Regions from separate parts of the Pseudomonas sp. BGA-UO-ETr-WB11 genome, predicted to be linked through region 3. Evidence: riboswitches for the same ligand, from Rfam matches in the RefSeq annotation. Region 3 holds a riboswitch; each other region holds the start of a gene.

Region 1 (6,356 bases), on a different contig from region 3:
TTGCTGGTGATGAGCAGGAACCTTGCATGAGTACTGGTAAAATCCAGTTTGCCGAGCAAAGCGGCACATTTGTTTTAAAGTTCGTCGGAGAAGTCCGTCTGACCCTGTGTTCGGCGTTGGATGCGACGATTGAGAAGATTTTCACCTCCCTGAATTTCTCGGCCATCGTCATTGATCTGACCGAAACGCGCAGTATCGACAGCACCACGCTCGGCCTGCTGGCCAAGTTGTCGATCCTGTCGCGGCAAAAAATCGGCCTGCTGCCTACCGTGGTGACGACCCACGATGACATCACCCGCTTGCTGCAATCCATGGGCTTCGATCAGGTGTTCAATATCGTCGAAAGCCCGCTGCCATGCCCAGAATGCCTGGCGGATTTGCCCTCGCAGGATCAGTCAGAAGACGTGGTTAAGGCCAAGGTGTTGGAAGCGCACCAAATTCTGATGAGCCTGAATGAATCCAACCGTGAGGCTTTTCACGACCTCGTCAGCGCGCTGGAACGCCAGCACTGACAACGCCGCAACCGACTTGATGGCAATGGGCGATCCCTCACAGGATCGCCCATTGTCGTTTCAGGCCAGGGCTTTCAGCAGGGCTTCGAGTTTTTCCTGATCGCGTGCAAACAGGCGAATGCCTTCTGCGAGCTTCTCGGTGCCCATGGCATCTTCGTTCATGGCCCAGCGATACTGGCTTTCGCCCAGCGTTTGGCGGGACTCACCGGCATTGCCCGGCGCGAGCAGGCGAGGCAGTGGGGCGTGTTCGTCGGCCAGTTTCTGCAGCAGCTCTGGGCTGATGGTCAGGCGGTCGCAGCCGGCCAGTTGTTCGATCTGGCCGACATTGCGAAAGCTCGCACCCATCACCACGGTGCTGTAGGCATTGGCTTTGTAGTAGTTGTAGATGCGTGTAACCGACTGCACGCCAGGGTCTTCGGCGCCGACAAAGTCGCGGCCTTCGGTCTTCTTGTACCAGTCATAGATGCGGCCAACGAAGGGTGAGATCAGAAACACCCCGGCATCGGCGCAGGCAGCAGCCTGGGCGAAGGAGAACAGCAGGGTCAGGTTGGTCTGGATGCCTTGGCGCTCCAGTTGTTCAGCGGCGCGGATGCCTTCCCAAGTAGCGGCGATCTTGATCAGTACCCGCTCACGGCCGACCCCGGCCTGCTCGTAAAGGCCGACCAGGCGTTCAGCGCGGGCGAGGGTAGCCTGGGTATCGAACGATAGGCGGGCGTCGACCTCGGTGGAAATTCGTCCGGGAATGACCTTGAGGATTTCCTGGCCGACGCTGGCGCCAAACAGGTCGCAGGCCAAGCCCAAGTCGCCGTCACAATGGCCAATGGCGTTCTGCAGCAGCGGCGCATAACGCGGCAGCGCAGCGGCCTTGAGCAGCAACGATGGATTGGTGGTGGCATCCACGGGCTGCAGACGAATAATGGCGTCAAGGTCGCCGGTATCGGCCACCACGGTAGTGAACTGCTTGAGTTGATCCAGTTTGGAAGTCATGACGAAGCCTTGTCGATGCTGATCCCTTGACCTTACCCGAGCAGCCGCCACCACTCAACAGAGCTTAGGGTCTACTCCCGTTTCATCGCGAGCTGCGTTGCTGCGAGAAATGGCCCCCGCTTAGGCGCAGGACGTAGGTAATGGTTATTCCCTTGCCAAGTCCTGCAACGACAGTGGGGGCCATTTCTCGCGCAACCCGAAGGGCCGGGCCTGTTTTTGTGCGAGGCGGCGTTACTCGTCGCTTATTTGGAACAACCCAATCACGCTCCTCGCGTCTTGCCTCGCGCAAAAACAGGCTCCGGCGCGGCCGCGAATGAAACGGGAATAGACCCTAGTGACCCTCAAGCAATTGAGTGGCCTGATCCAGCAGTTGCAGCGGGTCATCGACCTTGTGCACATCCACCGAGAGCAGCTGGCGAAAGCGCCGAGCGCCAGGGAAACCTTGGCCCAGACCCAGTACATGCCGTGTGATGTGGTGCATCGCGCCGCCTTCGGCCAGATGCTGCTCGATGTAAGGGCGCAACTGGCGCAGCGCCTCGGCGCGGCCAATGACCTGCGCGTTGCTGGCGAACAGCTGTTGATCGACCTGCGCCAACACGTAGGGGTTGTGATAAGCCTCGCGGCCCAGCATGACGCCATCGAAGGTCTGCAGGTGCGTGCGGCACTCATCCAAGGTTTTGATACCACCGTTGAGAATGAACTCAAGATCGGGGAAGTCGTGCGTGAGCTGGGCGGCGACCTCGTAGCGCAGCGGCGGCACCTCACGGTTCTCCTTGGGCGACAGGCCTTCGAGAATGGCGATCCGTGCGTGCACGGTAAAACTGCGGCAACCGGCGGCGGCAACGGTACCGACGAAGTCACACAGCTCGGCGTAGCTGTCGCGACCATTAATACCAATTCGATGCTTGACCGTTACCGGGATGCTCACTGCATCCTGCATGGCCTTGACGCAATCGGCCACCAGCTGCGGATGGCCCATCAAGCAGGCCCCAATCATGTTGTTCTGCACCCGATCACTGGGGCAGCCAACATTTAGGTTGACCTCGTCATACCCAACGTCCTCAGCCAGGCGCGCGCAAGCTGCCAGATCAGCCGGATTGCTACCGCCCAGTTGCAGCGCCAGCGGGTGCTCGCACTCGCTGTAACGTAGAAAACGCTGCCGGTCGCCATGCAGCACCGCACCGGTGGTGACCATTTCGGTGTAGAGCAGGGCATGCTTGGAGAGTAGGCGCAGGAAGAACCGGCAATGGCGGTCGGTCCAATCCATCATCGGCGCAACGCTGAATTTCCTGCTTAAAACGTGCTGATTAGAAAGGTCTTTTTCCAATGCAATAACCTGGGGCATAGCTAGAAGAACTCAGTAAGTGCACAGCAGGCGCACAGGAGGAAAACGGGGTGGAGATTATACAGGTCTCGAGGCCTTGCTTCTGTGCACATCAATGTGAACGCAAGAGCTGCGAGCTGCAAACGGCTCAAGAGGTCCTGTGGTTGACGAGCACGGGAGCAGCGCTTTTGAACACCACGTCCTGCTGGGTACGGTCACATTTGCTTTGGTCATGTGCGTGGTGATGGGGCGTCGGCGCCAGCCTCAATAGTCAGGCGTGTTACCTGCGCGGAACAGGTGCTGAGTGCCGGGTTGGTAAAGCGCGGAGTCGGCAAAGTCCTCGGCGCCCAAGACTCTGCCAACCAGAATCAGGGCCGTGCGGCGAAAGCCTTTGGCCTGCACCAAGGCCTCGATATCCGCCAGGGTGCCGCTGACCCAGTCTTGGTCAGGCCAGCTGGCGCGATGGACCACCGCAATCGGGCAATCGGCGCCATAGTGCGGCAGCAGTTCGGCGATAATTTTTTTCAGGTGCACCACGCCCAGGTGAATGGCCATGGTCGCGCCATGGCGGGCGAGGTCAGCCAGTTGCTCACCGGCGGGCATCTCCGACTTGCTGGCGTAGCGGGTAAGAATCACGGTTTGCGAGACGGCGGGTAGGGTCAGTTCACTTTCCAGCAGCGCCGCACAGGCCGCCGTGGCCGTGACGCCGGGGATGATCTGAAACGGGATCGCCAGTGCTCGCAGGTGGCGGATCTGTTCGCCGATGGCGCCGTACAGTGACGGGTCGCCGGAGTGCACGCGGGCCACGTCCTGGCCTTTGTCGTGGGCCTCACGGATCAGCTTGATTATTTGTGTCAGGTGCAGTTCGGCGGTGTTGACCAGTCGTTCGGCGCGATGGCCTTCGAGCACCGCTTCCGGCACCAGTGAACCGGCATACAGGATCACCGGACAACTGCGCAGCAGGCGCTGCCCCTTGACGGTGATCAGCTCCGGGTCACCGGGGCCGGCACCAATGAAATAGACGGTCATGCAGGCTCCGTGATTGGGGCGACGGCGATCGCGCAGGTGGCGCGGGCGTTGTGCTGGCGGGGGCCAAGTAACGTGGCGCGGCCACCATTGAGATATTCGGCCTGGGCCAGCGCGCAGGCTTCGGCCACTCCGGCGCTGCCGGTCAGTTGTCGACTGAGTTCTGAGTGCTGACTTAGGCGCGCATCATAAGGTTGTAGCTGTGCGCTGCTCAGCCAGTACAGGGGGATTTGCAACTCGCTGGCCAGTTGCAGCAACGCAGGTTCCCCTCGTTTGTGTTGGCTGCTGGCAAGGCCGGTAAGCGCGCTGAGTGGCAGGTCATGGGTGGTCAGCGTGTGTTGCAGCAGGTCGCGCAACTCGCTCAGTGGGCAATTCTGCCGGCAACCCAGTCCCGCTACGTAGTGCATGTTCAGCGGGTCACGCGCGCGTACAGGTGGCGCAGGTGTTAGCGACAAGGCTAAGAGCTTGCGCAAGGGGCGCTAAAGAGGACAGCGTGCCGGACATGGTGTGACCTTCTGTGGGGAGTGAACGCGAGAGAAGGTACGCAGCACGACAATAGCCCGGGGCGAGCTAAAAATCCGGCGCGCACCCGCCCACCGCGGATTGCCAAACAAGGCTCAGGCCGGTCTCCGGGCTTGCGACGACTGTCGTGGACAGTTCAGGGTTGACCTTCCCATGCCGAGGCACAGTGGTTAACACAACCCTTGCGTCTGCTTACCGTTGCGGGGGCAGCGCCGGACTCACACCGGCTTCCCGTTTCACCCCACACACGACGGTGCGAGACACCTGAAACAGCTTTTTAGAACATCACGAAGCGCCCCCGAGCGTCAACCATGGCATTGACCTGCCCCAAGTCACTGCGTAGCCTTCGCGGCATTCGAGGTTCTTCGGTTATGCGCCGAAGCTAAGAGGGAACGCGGTGATGCCGCGGCTGCCCCCGCAACTGTGAACGACCAAACCCCCTTCGATACACCACTGCCTGCCGGCGGGAAGGTGAAGGAACTGCGCAACGCGCGGGTCGTGAGCCAGGAGACCTGCCTCGCAATGTTTTTGACAACCGGGCGGGGTGCTCCGGTGGTGCAGGGTTGCGACGCGTTGGCGTTGCCCCCGTTGCCGCCTGCCTGCTCGCCGAACCCTTCGACGCTGCGCAGGCCACCCATGAAAACCTTCAGCAAACTTCCCGTCACCATCGTTACCGGCTTCCTCGGCGCCGGCAAAACCACCCTGTTGCGGCATATGCTCGGCCACGCCGACGGTCGGCGTATCGCGGTGATCGTCAACGAGTTTGGCGAGCTGGGCATCGACGGCGAAATCCTCAAGCAGTGCTCCATCGGTTGCAGCGAAGAAGACGCCAACGGCCGCATCTTCGAGCTGGCCAACGGCTGCCTGTGCTGCACCGTGCAGGAAGAATTCTTCCCAGTGATGCGCGAGCTGGTGGCACGCCGTGGCGAGCTCGACCACATCCTGATTGAAACTTCCGGCCTGGCCTTGCCCAAGCCGTTGGTGCAGGCCTTTAACTGGCCGGAAATCCGCAACGCCTGCACCGTCGATGCGGTCATCACCGTGGTCGACAGCCCGGCCGTGGCCGCCGGCACCTTCGCCGCCTTTCCTGAGCAAGTCGACGCGCAGCGCCAGCTTGACCCGAACCTGGACCACGAATCGCCGCTGCATGAGCTGTTCGCCGACCAGTTGGCCAGCGCCGACCTGGTGATCCTCAACAAGGCCGACCTGCTCGACGCCGCCGCCCTGGCTGCGGTGCGTGCGGAAGTCGCCGAGGAACTGCCGCCCGCAGTGAAAATCATCGAAGCCCATGGCGGCGAGCTGCCGCTGGATGTGCTGCTGGGCCTGAACTGCGAGACCGAGCTGCATATCGATGCGCGCAAGACCCACCATGACCTGGAAGGCCATGAAGAACACGATCACGACGAGTTCGACTCCTTCGCCATCGAGCTGCCTGAAGCCGAGGAAGCCCGTCTGCTGCAAGCGCTGAAAAGCGCCGTCAGCACCCACGGCATTCTGCGCATCAAGGGCTTTGTGGCGATTCCCGGCAAACCGATGCGCCTGCTGCTGCAAGGCGTCGGCCAGCGTTTTGACAAACACTTCGACCGCGCCTGGCAGGCCGACGAGGCGCGTATCACCCGTTTGATTGTGATCGGCCAGAGCCTCGATCAAGCCGCTATCGAAGCCGAACTACGGGCGGCGCTGGCCTGATGAGTGTAGGAGCGGCTTTAGCCGCGAACGCGGCTTCGCGGCTAAAGCCGCTCCTACGGAACGCCTGATCCCATGCACTTATTGCGCACCCAACCCGGCAGCCAAGTGCCGGTCGACAGCATCGCCGACCTCGGCCAGACCCCGGCCGAGCTGGTGATTCTGTGCACCGGCGATTCGCAGTTGTCGCTGTTGGCGGAGGTGGCGCGGCAGTTGCCGGCGGATTACCCGAGCCTGCGCCTGGCCAGCCCGGCGCAGCTGAGCAATCACGCCTCGGTGGATTTTTACGTCGAGCAGGT
Region 2 (6,356 bases), on a different contig from region 3:
GATCGGCCAGGCAGGCCAGCCCCAGCCAGCGCGCCGGACCGCTGACGGCCCAGGGCCCGAGGCGCTCATTCAATTCACTCAACAGGCCCGGCTCGGCCAGCACAAAGCCCAGCCGCACCCCGGCCAGGCCATAAAACTTGCCGAACGAGCGCAGCACGATCAGCCCAGGCGTGTGGCTGTAGGCAGCCAGGCTCAACTCGGGGGTGGCATCGATAAATGCCTCGTCCACCACCAGCCAACCGCCCCGCGCGGCCAGTCGCGCATGCCAGGCGAGCAATTGCGCCGGGGCAAACACGCGGCCAGTGGGATTGTTCGGGTTGACCAGCAACAGCACGTCCAGCTCGTCCAGTGCCGCCTCGATGGCCTCGTCGCGTAGCTCCAGCAACCGATGCCCCGCCCGCAGCCAGGCATGGGCATGCTCGGCGTAGCACGGGGTCGCAATCCCCACCCGGCTGCCGGCACTGCGCAGTTGCGGCAACAACTGGATCGCCGCCTGGGCGCCGGCCACCGGCAACGCCTGCGCCGCGCCATAGCGCTGGGCAGCCACACCGGCCAGGCCATCTTCGGTTTCTGGCAGGCGCTGCCAGACACTGGCCGGCACCGCCGGAAAGCTGAAGGGCCAAGGCGCCAGACCAGTGGACAGGTCCAGCCACTCGACCAAGGGGATGCCGTACTGCTGCGCCGCCGCGCGCAGGCGCCCGCCGTGTTCAAGCATATAAAGCCGCCACCACGCAGAGCAGCACCAGCCAGACGGCCACGCCGCTTTGCACCAGTTGCAGGGCCCGACGAATATCCGCGGCCACCGGCGCGGCGCCCTCACCCAACGGCGGGCGTTGATGCAGTTCATCGTGATAAACCGCCGCGCCACCCAGGGCCAAGCCCAGCGCACCAGCCCCGGCAGCCATCACAGGGCCGGCATTCGGGCTGTCCCAAGTAGGGGCTTGGGTGCGCCAGCAACGCAGGGCCAGCTTGGTCTGCCCGCACAACGCATAGGTCAACGCCACCAAACGGGCCGGCAGGTAATTGAGCAGGTCATCGAGGCGCGCAGCCGCCCAGCCAAACTTTAAAAAACGCGGTGTGCGGTAGCCCCACATGGCGTCCAGGGTATTGCTCAAGCGATAGAGCACCACCCCCGGCGCGCCAGCCACGACAAACCAGAACAGCGCGGCAAACACCGCATCGCTGCCGTTCTCCAGCATCGATTCGCTGGCGGCGCGGGCCACGCCTTCTTCATCCAAGTCACGGGTATCGCGGCTGACGATGCGCCCAACGTGCTCACGGGCGCGGGGCAGATCGTCGGCCTCCAGCGCATCGGCAATCGGCTCGGCATGCTCGGCCAGGCTGCGCAGGCCGATGGCCAGGTACAACGCCAGCACCTGCACGCACCAGCCGAGATAAGGTATTTGCGCCAACAGGCCAGCCAGCAAGGTCAGCGGTAGCACCGCCAAACACCAGGCCAAGACGCCTTGAGCACGATCGCCGCTGCTGGCTGGATTGAGTGCCCGTTCGATACGCTGCACCAGCGCACCAAAGCCCACCAGCGGATGCCAACGGCGTGGCTCGCCGAGGGACACATCAAGGGTAACGGCGGCCAGTACGGCCAACACCAGACTCAACATGCCGGCGTCCCCCAACCGTCTTGGTAGAGCAATTCGTGCAAAGGCCGCTCAGTCGCCCAGCCCTCTTGCACCAGCATCGGTTTGGCGTAGAACTCGGTGACCGGGCCAAGGCAAAGAATCGCCACTGCCTTGGCCCCGGCCGGCAAACCGAGCAAGTCGCCCAGCGCTTGCGGCTCGAACAGCGACACCCAGCCCATGCCCAAGCCTTCGGCGCGTGCCGCCAGCCAGAGGTTTTGAATGGCGCAGGACAGCGACGCCAAATCCATTTCCGGCAAGGTGCGCCGGCCAAAGATATGCGCCTCGCGGCCTTCCATCAGCGCCGCCACCAGCAGCTCGGCGCAGTCATGAATGCCTTGCACTTTCAGGCGCATAAAGTCGTCGCTGCGCTCGCCCAGGGCTTCGGCGGTGCGCAGCCGTTCGGCCTCGACCAGAGCGTGAATGTCTGCGCGTAACTCCGGCCGTTTGATACGGATAAACCGCCACGGCTGCATCAGGCCAACACTCGGCGCCTGATGCGCAGCGGCCAGCAACTTGCCGAGCAACTCTGGCGCTACCTCGCCGCCGGCAAAGTGGCGCATATCGCGCCGCTCGGCGATGGCCCGATAGACCGCTGCGCGTTCCTCGGCGCTAAAGGCGTGCTCACTCATGCTGCAACCGTTGGCGCAAACAACGCGGCCGCTGCCTGGGGATTGGACGGCAGATAAAAGTGGATATACGAGGCGGTCAGTCGGCCGTCGCGAAACACCGCCTCGGCGGTCGGTTTGCCGTTCGGGCAGCGGCCACGGGCCAGCGGTGCAAGTGGCGAATCGAGCAATGAGTGGTGATAGGTATGCCCGCGCAGCAGGCCTTCCGGCAGCTGCACATCCTGCAAGGCGAGCGCCGCCAGACGCTTTTGTAGCGTCGCATGACCGGCCAGTAAACCGAGCATTTCGCCCTGCTCGCCGGCGGCATCGGTCAGGCTGTCGAGTAGATAGAGCATGCCGCCACATTCGGCCAGCAGCGGTTTACCCGCTTGATGATGGGCGCGAATCGCCGCGCGCATCGGCTGATTGCCGGCCAGCTCCGCCAGGTACAGCTCGGGGTAGCCACCGGGCAGGTACAGGCTGTCGACCTTGGGCAATTCGCTGGCACTCAGCGGCGAGAAAAACACCAACTCGGCGCCCAATTGACGCAGCAGATCGAGATTGGCCTGATAGGTAAAGGCAAAGGCCGCATCGCGGGCCACGCCGATGCGCACATCAGCCAGCAGCGGCTCACGGGCCTGAACATCCGGCACGGCAAAACTCACAGGCAACGGCAAATCGGTACTGGCGCTGGCGGCGATGGCATCGGCGGCGGCGTCCAGCCTGGCGTCCAGATCGGCCAATTCCTGGGCCTGAATCAAACCTAGATGGCGACGCGGCAACTCCACCGAGCTGCTGCGCGGCAAGGCACCGAACCAGCGCAAATCCGGCGGCAGGCTGTCACGCAGAATATCGCCATGCCGCAGGCTGCCGGTACGGTTGGCCAAGACCCCGGCGAAGGGCAAGTCCGGCTGAAAATGCGCCAAGCCAAAGGCCAGCGCGCCGAAGGTCTGGGCCATGGCGCCAGCGTCGATCACCCCGAGCACCGGCACGCCGAAGTGCCGCGACAGGTCGGCGGCGGACGGCGCGCCGTCAAACAGCCCCATAACCCCTTCGATCAGAATCAGATCGGCCTCGCCCGCGGCTTCCCAGAGTAGGCGACGGCTCTCGGCCTCGCCGACCATCCACAGATCCAGCTGATACACCGGGTTGCCGCTGGCGCGGGCGAGGATCATCGGGTCGAGAAAATCCGGCCCGCACTTGAACACCCGCACCCGCCGCCCCTGGCGTGTATGCAAGCGTGCCAGAGCGGCAGTGACGGTGGTTTTACCCTGACCGGAAGCCGGGGCGGCAATCAGTAAAGCCGGACACTGGCGCATTAATATTCAATCCCTTTCTGCGCCTTAACCCCGGATTTAAACGCGTGCTTGACCATATTCATCTCGGTCACGGTATCGGCGGCCTCGACCATCCCCGGCAATACGCCGCGTCCCGTCACCACCACATGCTGCAGGGTCGGCCGCGCCGTGATGTCGGCGAGCACTTCGTCCAACTGCAAGTAGCCGTGTTTGAGGGCGATGTTCAGTTCATCCAGCACGATCAAATGGATCGACTCATCGCGCAGCAGCTCGCGGGCCACCAACCAAGCGGCCTGGGCTTTTTCGATGTCGCGCTGGCGGTCTTGGGTTTCCCAAGTGAAGCCCTCGCCCATCACGTGATAACGCACTTGTTCGGGGAAACGCCGGAAGAAGGCTTCTTCGCCGGTGCTGGCGGCGCCCTTGATAAATTGCACCACCGCCACCTGCATGCCGTGGCCGAGGGCGCGGGCCAGCATGCCAAAGGCCGAGCTGCTTTTGCCCTTGCCATTGCCGCTGTGCACCAGCAGCAGGCCGTATTGCTCTTGAGCTTCGGCGATCTTGCCGTCCATCAGGGCTTTTTTACGTTGCATACGCGCCTTGTGGCGGGCGTCACGCTCCTGCTCGTGGGTTGTGGCAGTCATGGGCGCCTCGCAACACCGGCACAGCCGACAACGGAACGCGCAACAAACAGGTTGATACGGCAAGCGGCGCACAGGCCGGCCGTTATGCAATAGAGCATCAGGCATCTCCGTCGCGCCACCCGCGCGACCTAAAGGTAGGCGGCTCGCAGGGCGCGAGGCCAAGCGAACCAGAAGTGCGACAGGCCGGTCTCCGGGCTTACGAGCGATCCCGTGGGGGGATCAGAACCGCACCTTCCCATGCCCTGACCCGAAGGCCAGCGATACACAGTGGTTATCGCGGTTGTTGCACTCGTCTACCGTTGCGGGGGCAGCGCCGGAATCTTCGTGAGAATGAACCGGCTTCCCTGTTTCACCCCGTACAGACCTGCGGTCTGTGGGGCACCTGAAGCTGGCCGGCAGGGTAGATAGGCGCGGGGGCTGCGTCAATCGCCGCTTGCGGCATGTGTCAGATAAGGCTCAGTCCAGCGGGCGCATCAACAGCTCGGGCACCGGCTGACCGCCCAGCAATTGCTGCTCGACGATCCGCTCCAGATCGGCCTGATTGCGCACCTGATACCAGGCACCGGGCGGATACACGCTCAGGGTCGGGCCCTGGTCGCAGGGAAACTGACACTGGGTGCGGGTGATATGCACACCGCCGTCGCACTCGAGTTTGCCCGCCGCTTTCAGCTGCTCACGCAGGCTCTTCCACAACGGCAAAGCGCCACGTCGGGTGCAGCGCGGGCCGTTGCACAGCAGCACCCGGTAGCGGTGTTCGGGGATGCACGACCAGGCATGGGCACTGGGCAACTCGGGCACCACCGTGCAGCCCAGGTGCAGTTCGGGCTGATTGACCAAGGCCAGCGCGGCGCTGATATCAGCCTGCTCGCCCTGCCTGGCCGCAGCGACAAACAGCTGATCGGCCACGCCTGAAACGCCGGCAAGACGCTGCAACTCACTGCGCAACCAGTCCAGATAAGGGCTGCTGCTCTGCGGGTCGAGGTCCAGCAGCAACAAAGGCAACTCGCCGTCAGCGATGCAGGCCGTCACTCGCTGCCAGAGCCCATCGAAACCGGCCGTGGTGTCGACGATATCGGCCAGCGCCGACTCATCGCGCAGGGCCAGTAACTGGCGCTGGAACAGCTCGGCATACGAGCCGGCCGCCAGATCAGGACCGACCAACAACACGCGGGCATAGGCGGTGACAACGGACATGAGCAGGACTCGGCAGGCAAACGGCCGCGCAGTCTACCCGAGGCGACCGGGCAAGGCTTGCAGCGCCGACCATACGTCTTCAACCGCACTGAACTGCCGATCAACCGCTGGCAACGGCGGCCGCGCCAGCAGTAACACCGGCAGGCCCAGCTCGCGGGCCACCTGCAATTTGGGTTCGGTGGCACTGCTGCCGCTGTTCTTGCTGATCAGCACGTCGAACTGGCCGGCAGCGAACAGCGCGCGTTCGTCTGCCAGATTGAACGGCCCACGCGCGCCGATCACCCGCGCGCGCGGAGTACCGGGATAGTCGTCGAGGCAGCGCACCGTCCAGTGTTGATGCAGCGGAATCGCCTGCAAATGCGCTAAGGGCTCACGGCCGAGGGTAAAGAACGGCCGCTGAAAAAGCTCAAGCGCCGTACTCAACGCGGCCCAGTCGGCCACTTCGCGCCAGTCATCGCCACCGCCCGCTTGCCAGCCAGGACGCCGTAATGCCCAGCACGGCACGCCACTGAGTTCAGCGGCGCGTGCGGCGTTGGCGCTGATCTGCGCGGCGTAGGGATGGGTGATATCCAATAGCAAGTCGATGCCTTCGGCAGCCATAAAAGCCGCCAATCCCTCGGCACCGCCGTAACCGCCGACGCGCACCTGACATGGCAGATCAGCGGGAACTTTGCCCAGGCCGGCCAGGCTGTAGATGTCCTGCGGCGCCAGGCGACGGGCAATCGCCAGCGCATCGCCAACCCCACCCAATAACAAGATACGGCTCACCCAGACTCCTTACTTACGGGTTGAGAACAGGCCATCCGAACGCGCCCTGAGCCGCGCTCGCAAGCCGATCAACAGGGTTTGTGCAGCTCCAGCAGGGTAATCGGCAAGGCGCTGCGCCAGGTGTCGAAGTCACCCAGCGGCTTGGCCTGGGCGACCTGAATGCGCGTCAGCTCGCCACCATGCTCGGCGCGCCAGGCCAGCAGCGTGACCTCG
Region 3 (6,356 bases):
GGCGCTCAACCGAGGAGCTGCTGCAACTGAGCCCCGCCGACGGCCTGATCGCCGGTATCGGCACGGTGAATGCCGAAGCGTTCGGCAGCCAGGCCGCGCGCTGCATGAGCATCGCTTACGACTACACAGTGTTCGCCGGTACCCAAGGGGTGATCAACCACAAGAAGACCGACCGCATGCTGCAACTGGCCGAGCAATGGCGCCTGCCGTTGGTGCTGTTTGCCGAAGGCGGCGGCGGACGGCCGGGTGATACCGACTTCGTCGGCGTGGCTGGCCTCGACTGCCACACCTTTGTCGGCATGGCCAAGCTGTCCGGGCTGGTGCCGCTGGTGGGCGTGGTGTCCGGGCGCTGCTTCGCCGGCAACGCCGCCCTGCTCGGCTGCTGCGACGTCATTATCGCCACCGAGAACGCGACTATCGGTATGGCCGGGCCGGCGATGATTGAGGGCGGCGGTCTCGGCCGCTTCACGCCCGAGCAAGTCGGCCCGGTCAGCGTGCAAGGCCCCAACGGCGTGATCGACGTGCAGGTGGCCGACGAGGCCGCCGCCGTGCAGGTGGCCAAGCAATACCTGAGCTACTTTCAGGGCCCGCTGGCCGACTGGCAATGCCGCGACCAGCGCGAGCTGCGCCAGCTGATCCCGGAAAACCGCCTGCGCGTGTATGACATCCGCCAGGTGATCGCCACCCTGGCCGACGCCGACAGCGTGCTGGAGTTGCGCCGCGCGTTTGCCCCGGGGCTGATTACCGCGCTGATCCGCATCGAAGGCCGGCCGTTTGGCCTGCTGGCCAACAACCCGGCGCACCTCGGTGGCGCCATCGACGCCCAGGCCGGCGATAAGGCCGCACGCTTTATGCAGCTGTGCGATGCCTTCGACATCCCCTTGCTTTCACTGTGCGACACCCCCGGTTTTATGGTCGGCCCTGAGGCGGAAAAACAGGCCACCGTGCGGCATATCTCGCGCATGTTCGTCGCCGCCGCCAGCCTCACGGTGCCGTTCTTCACCGTGGTGCTGCGCAAGGGCTATGGCCTCGGCGCCCAGGCCATGGCCGCCGGCAGCTTCCATTCGCCGCTGTTCACCATCGCCTGGCCCAGCGGCGAGTTCGGCGCCATGGGCCTGGAAGGCGCGGTGCGCCTGGGTTTTGCCAAGGAACTGGCCGCCCAGAGCGACGCCGTGACGCAAAAAGCCTTGTTCGACAAGCTGGTGGCCAAGGCCTACGAGCAGGGCAAGGGCCTGAATATGGCCAGCTATCTGGAGATCGATGCGGTGATCGACCCCGCCGAAACCCGCGCCTGGCTGCTGCGCGGCCTCAACGCCACACCGCCGGCGGCGCCGCGCCAAGGCAAAAAACGGCCCTTCGTCGACACATGGTAAGCGCCCTGCGCGGCGGCCGAGCTGGCGCCGCGCGGTCACTTTGCACGGCAACAGCGGCCTGCGCGTTCAGGCCGCTTGGGCCATATCGGCGCTTCGGGTAAACTGCCGCATCTTTTGCCCCATGAACGCGATGCGCCTGATGCCGACGACCTTCCACGAATTCCCCCGCCAGCGCCCTGTAACGCCGTTGCTTGACCGTGCGAGCACGCCGGACGGGCTGCGCCGCCTGGGTGAAAACGAGCTGGAAGGCCTGGCCGACGAGTTGCGCCAGTACCTGCTGTATACGGTCGGACAAACCGGCGGGCACTTCGGTGCCGGCCTCGGCGTGATCGAGCTGACCATCGCCCTGCATTACGTGTTCGACACCCCGGATGACCGCCTGGTATGGGACGTGGGCCATCAGGCCTACCCGCACAAGATCCTTACCGGCCGCCGCGAGCAGATGAGCACGCTACGGCAGAAGGACGGCATCGCCGCCTTCCCGCGTCGCAGCGAGAGTGAGTACGACACCTTTGGCGTCGGCCACTCCAGCACCAGCATCAGCGCGGCCCTCGGCATGGCCATTGCCGCCCGGCTGCAGGGCAGCAAGCGCAAGGCCGTGGCGGTAATCGGCGATGGCGCGATGACCGCCGGCATGGCGTTCGAGGCGCTCAACCACGCCTCGGATGTGGGCGCCAACATGTTAGTGGTGCTCAACGACAACGACATGTCGATCTCCAACAACGTCGGTGGGCTGTCCAACTACCTGGCCAAGATCCTCTCCAGCCGCACCTACGCGAGCATGCGCGAGGGCAGCAAGAAGGTCCTGTCGCGCCTGCCCGGCGCCTGGGAAATTGCCCGCAAGACCGAAGAACACGCCAAGGGCATGCTGGTCCCCGGCACCCTGTTCGAAGAGCTGGGCTGGAACTACATCGGCCCCATCGACGGCCACGACCTGCCGACGCTGATCACCACCCTGCGCAATATGCGCGACCTGGATGGCCCGCAGTTCCTGCATATCAGCACCAAAAAGGGCAAAGGTTTCGCCCCGGCCGAACTGGACCCGATCGGCTACCACGCGATCACCAAGCTGGAGCCACTTAATGCCCCAGTGGTGCCGAAGAAGATCAGCGGCCCGAAATACTCCGCCGTGTTCGGCCAATGGCTGTGTGACATGGCCGAGCAGGATGCGCGCCTGGTCGGCATCACCCCGGCGATGAAGGAAGGCTCCGATCTGGTCGCGTTCAGCCAGCGCTTCCCGCAGCGTTACTTCGACGTGGCGATTGCCGAGCAACACGCCGTGACCCTGGCCGCAGGCATGGCCTGCGACGGCATCAAGCCGGTGGTGGCGATCTACTCGACCTTCCTGCAGCGCGCCTATGACCAACTGATTCACGACGTGGCCGTGCAGCACCTCGACGTGCTGTTCGCCATCGACCGTGCCGGCCTGGTCGGCGAAGACGGACCGACCCACGCCGGCAGCTTCGACCTCTCGTACCTGCGCTGCATCCCCGGCATGCTGATCATGACGCCCAGCGATGAAAACGAACTGCGCCGCATGCTCACCACCGGCCACCTGTTCAATGGCCCCGCCGCCGTGCGTTACCCGCGTGGCAGCGGACCGAATGCACGTATCGAGCAAGAGCTGACGCCGCTGGAAATCGGCAAGGGCGTAGTGCGCCGCCAGGGTCAGAAAACGGCTCTGCTGGTGTTCGGTGTGCAGCTGACTGAAGCCCTGCAGGTCGGTGAGTTGCTCGATGCCACTGTGGTCGACATGCGTTTCGTCAAACCCTTGGACGAAACCCTGCTGCGCCAACTGGCGGCTGAGCATGAGCTGCTGGTGACGATCGAAGAAAACAGCATCATGGGTGGCGCCGGCAGCGCCGTCAGCGAGTTCCTCGCCAGCGAAAACCTGCTCAAGCCGATGCTCCACCTGGGCTTGCCGGACTACTACGTCGAGCACGCCAAACCGACCCAGATGCTCGCCGAATGTGGCCTCGACGCCGCCGGCATCGAAGCCGCCGTGCGTGAGCGCCTGGCCTGCCTGTAACGCTACAGCAGGCGCAGCCGACGTGACATGAGCGCACCACACGTCGGCTTGCCGCACTTTCACTTGTTCCTGATCCACCGCGCACCTTAAGGTGCGCGACGTTTTTTATCCGCCACGGTGTGCTGCCAGCCCTGATGCTGCAGCCTGAAACGGGAAGCTGGTCAAAGCCAGCACTGCCCCCGCAACGGTAACCGAGCGCAGCCTGCCTAACGCAGCGCTGCAACGTCTGCCTGATAGACCACTGGGTTCGCCTGGGAAGGTTGGTAGACGTCGCTCGGCAGTCCGGAGACCGGCCTTGGTGGACGTGACTGGTATTGCGGAGGGCAAACACCGGCAAGCATTGTCGGCTGCCCGGAATTCCCTGCACCGCATCGCTGGCCAACGCCCTCCTCGAAAGCTTCGCTTACTTTTGAGGATTGTTAATGAAACTGTCTCCCCTGGCCCTGGCTGTTGCCCTGCTGCCGTTCACGACTCACGCCGAGTCGATCGACACCGACGAAGCCCTGCAGGCCCAGGCGCTGGTGATTACCTCTGGTCGTGTAGCCGAACCCAAGAAAGCCGCCATCAGCGCAGCAAGCGTATTCACCCGCCAAGACATTGAGCGCCTGCAAGTGCGCAATGTGCCTGACCTGCTAAACCGCGTGCCCGGCGTCGTCACCCGCAGCAGCGGCGGCCTGGTGTCCTATTCAGTGCGCGGCACCAAGTCTGCCCAAACCCTGGTCCTCGTCGACGGCCAGCGTATTGCTTCAGCCGCCAGCGGTATTGCACGCCTGGATTACCTGAGCATCGACAACATTGAACGCGTGGAAGTGACCCGCGGAGCGCGATCATCGCTGTATGGTGCCGACGCCATTGGTGGGGTCATTCAAATCTTCACCCGCCATGGCGAGGCCGGGCTGAATCCGTCGGTCCGTCTTGCCGCTGGCAGCAAGCAAACCTACCAACGCAGCGTCAGCGTTAGCGGCGGTGATACGCGCACTCGCTTCAGCCTCGGTGGCAGCCTCGACGAGAGCAACGGCCACGACAGCACCCGCGACAACGTCGGTGCCGATAGCGATACCGAGGGTCAACGCAATCTGGCGCAGTACCTCAACCTCGATCATCAGTTCAATGACGACTGGAAGGCCGGCTTCAACTACAACGAGCAACACGGCAAAAACGAGTACGACGACGCCTACGAGCAGGCCCCAGCACAGCCCAGCGACCAGTTCCGAGTCAGCAGCGCTAGCAGCTTCCTGCAAGGCCAGATCAATGACACGTGGAATAGTCGCCTGGAGCTAGGTCAGAGCTATGACCGCAACAAGGCTGTCGGTGCAGCTATGCCGTGGAACAACGGCCTCAACGCCACCACCCGCCACTCCGCCAGCTGGCTCAATCGCCTCGACCTCAACCCGGCCAACCAACTGACATTGGGCGGCGACTGGTATGAGGACAAACTCGACAGCAGCACGGCTTACGCCGAAGACAGCCGCAGCAATAGTGCGGCGCTGTTTCAGTACCGCTTCAATGGCGAGAAAATGTTCAGCGAACTGGGCATGCGCCGCGATGACAATCAGCTCTACGGCACGCAGAACAGCTGGAATGGTGCGCTTGGCTTGCCGCTTGAGTCTGGCCAGCAGTGGCAGCTCAGCTACGCCGAAGGCTTCCGCGCGCCGACCTTCACTGATCTCTACTATCCGGGCTACAGCAACCCGAATTTGAAGGCAGAAACCAGCAAAACCTGGGAACTGCAATGGCGTGCAGAGTTGGGCGCCAGCCAGCTGGAAACGTCCTTATACCGCAACGACATCACAGACTTGATCGCTTACAAGGGCAACAGCACCGAAAACGTGGGACAGGCTCGCATCAACGGTTTCGAAACCAGCCTCAGCCAGGAGCTGCTGGGCTGGCAGACCAGCCTTGGCTTGAGCCTGGTTGACTCGCGCAACCGCGATAACGGCCAGACCTTACAACTCACCCCCAAGCGCACCGTCTTTATCGATCTGGATCGAACCTTCGGTGCGTTCTCCGCCGGGGCCAGCTGGCGTGCAGTCAGCCAGAGCTACGATTACAGCATCGTTGACTCGAGTTACAGCGCTGAACGGCAGACCGTGCCTGGCTATGGCCTGGTTGACCTGCGCAGTAGCTGGCAAGCCAGTGCCAGCCTGCGCGTGGACCTGCTGCTCAACAACGTACTGGATAAGGACTATTACACCTCGCTGTACCAGCGCTTTGACGCCAGCTACGCCCTTGACCCGACAGCTCCCTACGGCTACCAGGAGCCGGGGCGTACCGGCCTGCTAGCCGTCACTTGGACGCCGCAGTAGCACTAATGGGCCGAACGTAGCCGCTCACACAACTGCGCGGTGGCCTTGAGCATCTGCAGGCTGGGACGCTCAAGGCCGCGGTCAGGAATCACCCAGACCTGGCCATGCTGCACCGCCTGCAGTTGTGGCCAGGCCTGCCAGGCGGGCAGCAGCTGCGCCTCGCTGACCAGAATCACCTCAGGGTCGCGCGCCAGCACGGCTTCGAGGCTGATTTGTGGGGCTGCCAGGGACAGGTCGGCAAATATGTTCTGCGCCCCGCAGACGCGCAAAGCGTCGGAAATGATCTGTTCGCCCCCCAAGGTATACAAGGGCTTGTCCCACACCTGATAGAACACCCGCAACGGCGTCGGGCGCTGATAGCGCGCACGCAAACGGGCCAACTCATCACGTACCTGCACGGCCAGCTGGCGACCCCGCTCGGCACGGCCAACGCGCGCACCCAGTTCGGCCACCTGGCTCGCCAGTTGTTCCAGGCTATGGGGTTCGGCCTCGTAGAGGGGAATGTGCAAGTCGCGCAATTGCTGGCGCTGGGCGGCGTTGATGCTGTCCGGCCAGAGCAACACCAAGTCCGGCTGCAGACTCAATAGGGTTTCAAACTCCAGCTGTCCGGGCTCACCCACCGAGGGCAAGGCCGCCAGCGCAGCCGGC

What was found. Region 3 has a riboswitch for cobalamin ahead of AC56DI_RS05905 (TonB-dependent receptor domain-containing protein). Riboswitches for the same ligand answer to the same signal wherever they lie in the genome.
Region 1: it holds a riboswitch for cobalamin, as region 3 does, so the genes downstream of both, AC56DI_RS04420 (cobalamin biosynthesis protein) here and AC56DI_RS05905 (TonB-dependent receptor domain-containing protein) in region 3, are expected to answer to the same signal.
Region 2: it holds a riboswitch for cobalamin, as region 3 does, so the genes downstream of both, cobO (cob(I)yrinic acid a,c-diamide adenosyltransferase) here and AC56DI_RS05905 (TonB-dependent receptor domain-containing protein) in region 3, are expected to answer to the same signal.

The regions. Positions count from the first base shown of each region.
Region 1 is NZ_JCAQOS010000004.1:262,967-269,322, forward strand. It holds gene rssB (two-component system response regulator RssB) at 1-30, shown strand, start outside; gene rssC (anti-sigma factor antagonist RssC) at 27-512, shown strand; gene tal (transaldolase) at 573-1,499, opposite strand; gene dusA (tRNA dihydrouridine(20/20a) synthase DusA) at 1,831-2,844, opposite strand; gene cobM (precorrin-4 C(11)-methyltransferase) at 3,088-3,852, opposite strand; gene AC56DI_RS04420 (cobalamin biosynthesis protein) at 3,849-4,256, opposite strand; cobalamin riboswitch at 4,453-4,654, opposite strand; cobalamin riboswitch at 4,713-4,905, shown strand; gene cobW (cobalamin biosynthesis protein CobW) at 5,008-6,060, shown strand; gene cobN (cobaltochelatase subunit CobN) at 6,133-6,356, shown strand, end outside.
Region 2 is NZ_JCAQOS010000004.1:283,544-289,899, reverse strand. It holds gene cobD (threonine-phosphate decarboxylase CobD) at 1-715, opposite strand, end outside; gene cbiB (adenosylcobinamide-phosphate synthase CbiB) at 708-1,616, opposite strand; gene bluB (5,6-dimethylbenzimidazole synthase) at 1,613-2,266, opposite strand; gene AC56DI_RS04500 (cobyrinic acid a,c-diamide synthase CobB) at 2,263-3,561, opposite strand; gene cobO (cob(I)yrinic acid a,c-diamide adenosyltransferase) at 3,561-4,181, opposite strand; cobalamin riboswitch at 4,346-4,582, opposite strand; gene AC56DI_RS04490 ((2Fe-2S) ferredoxin domain-containing protein) at 4,638-5,375, opposite strand; gene AC56DI_RS04485 (cobalt-precorrin-6A reductase) at 5,409-6,143, opposite strand; gene cbiE (precorrin-6y C5,15-methyltransferase (decarboxylating) subunit CbiE) at 6,212-6,356, opposite strand, start outside.
Region 3 is NZ_JCAQOS010000005.1:104,416-110,771, reverse strand. It holds gene AC56DI_RS05915 (carboxyl transferase domain-containing protein) at 1-1,373, shown strand, start outside; gene dxs (1-deoxy-D-xylulose-5-phosphate synthase) at 1,513-3,402, shown strand; cobalamin riboswitch at 3,501-3,714, shown strand; gene AC56DI_RS05905 (TonB-dependent receptor domain-containing protein) at 3,825-5,708, shown strand; gene AC56DI_RS05900 (cobalamin-binding protein) at 5,711-6,356, opposite strand, start outside.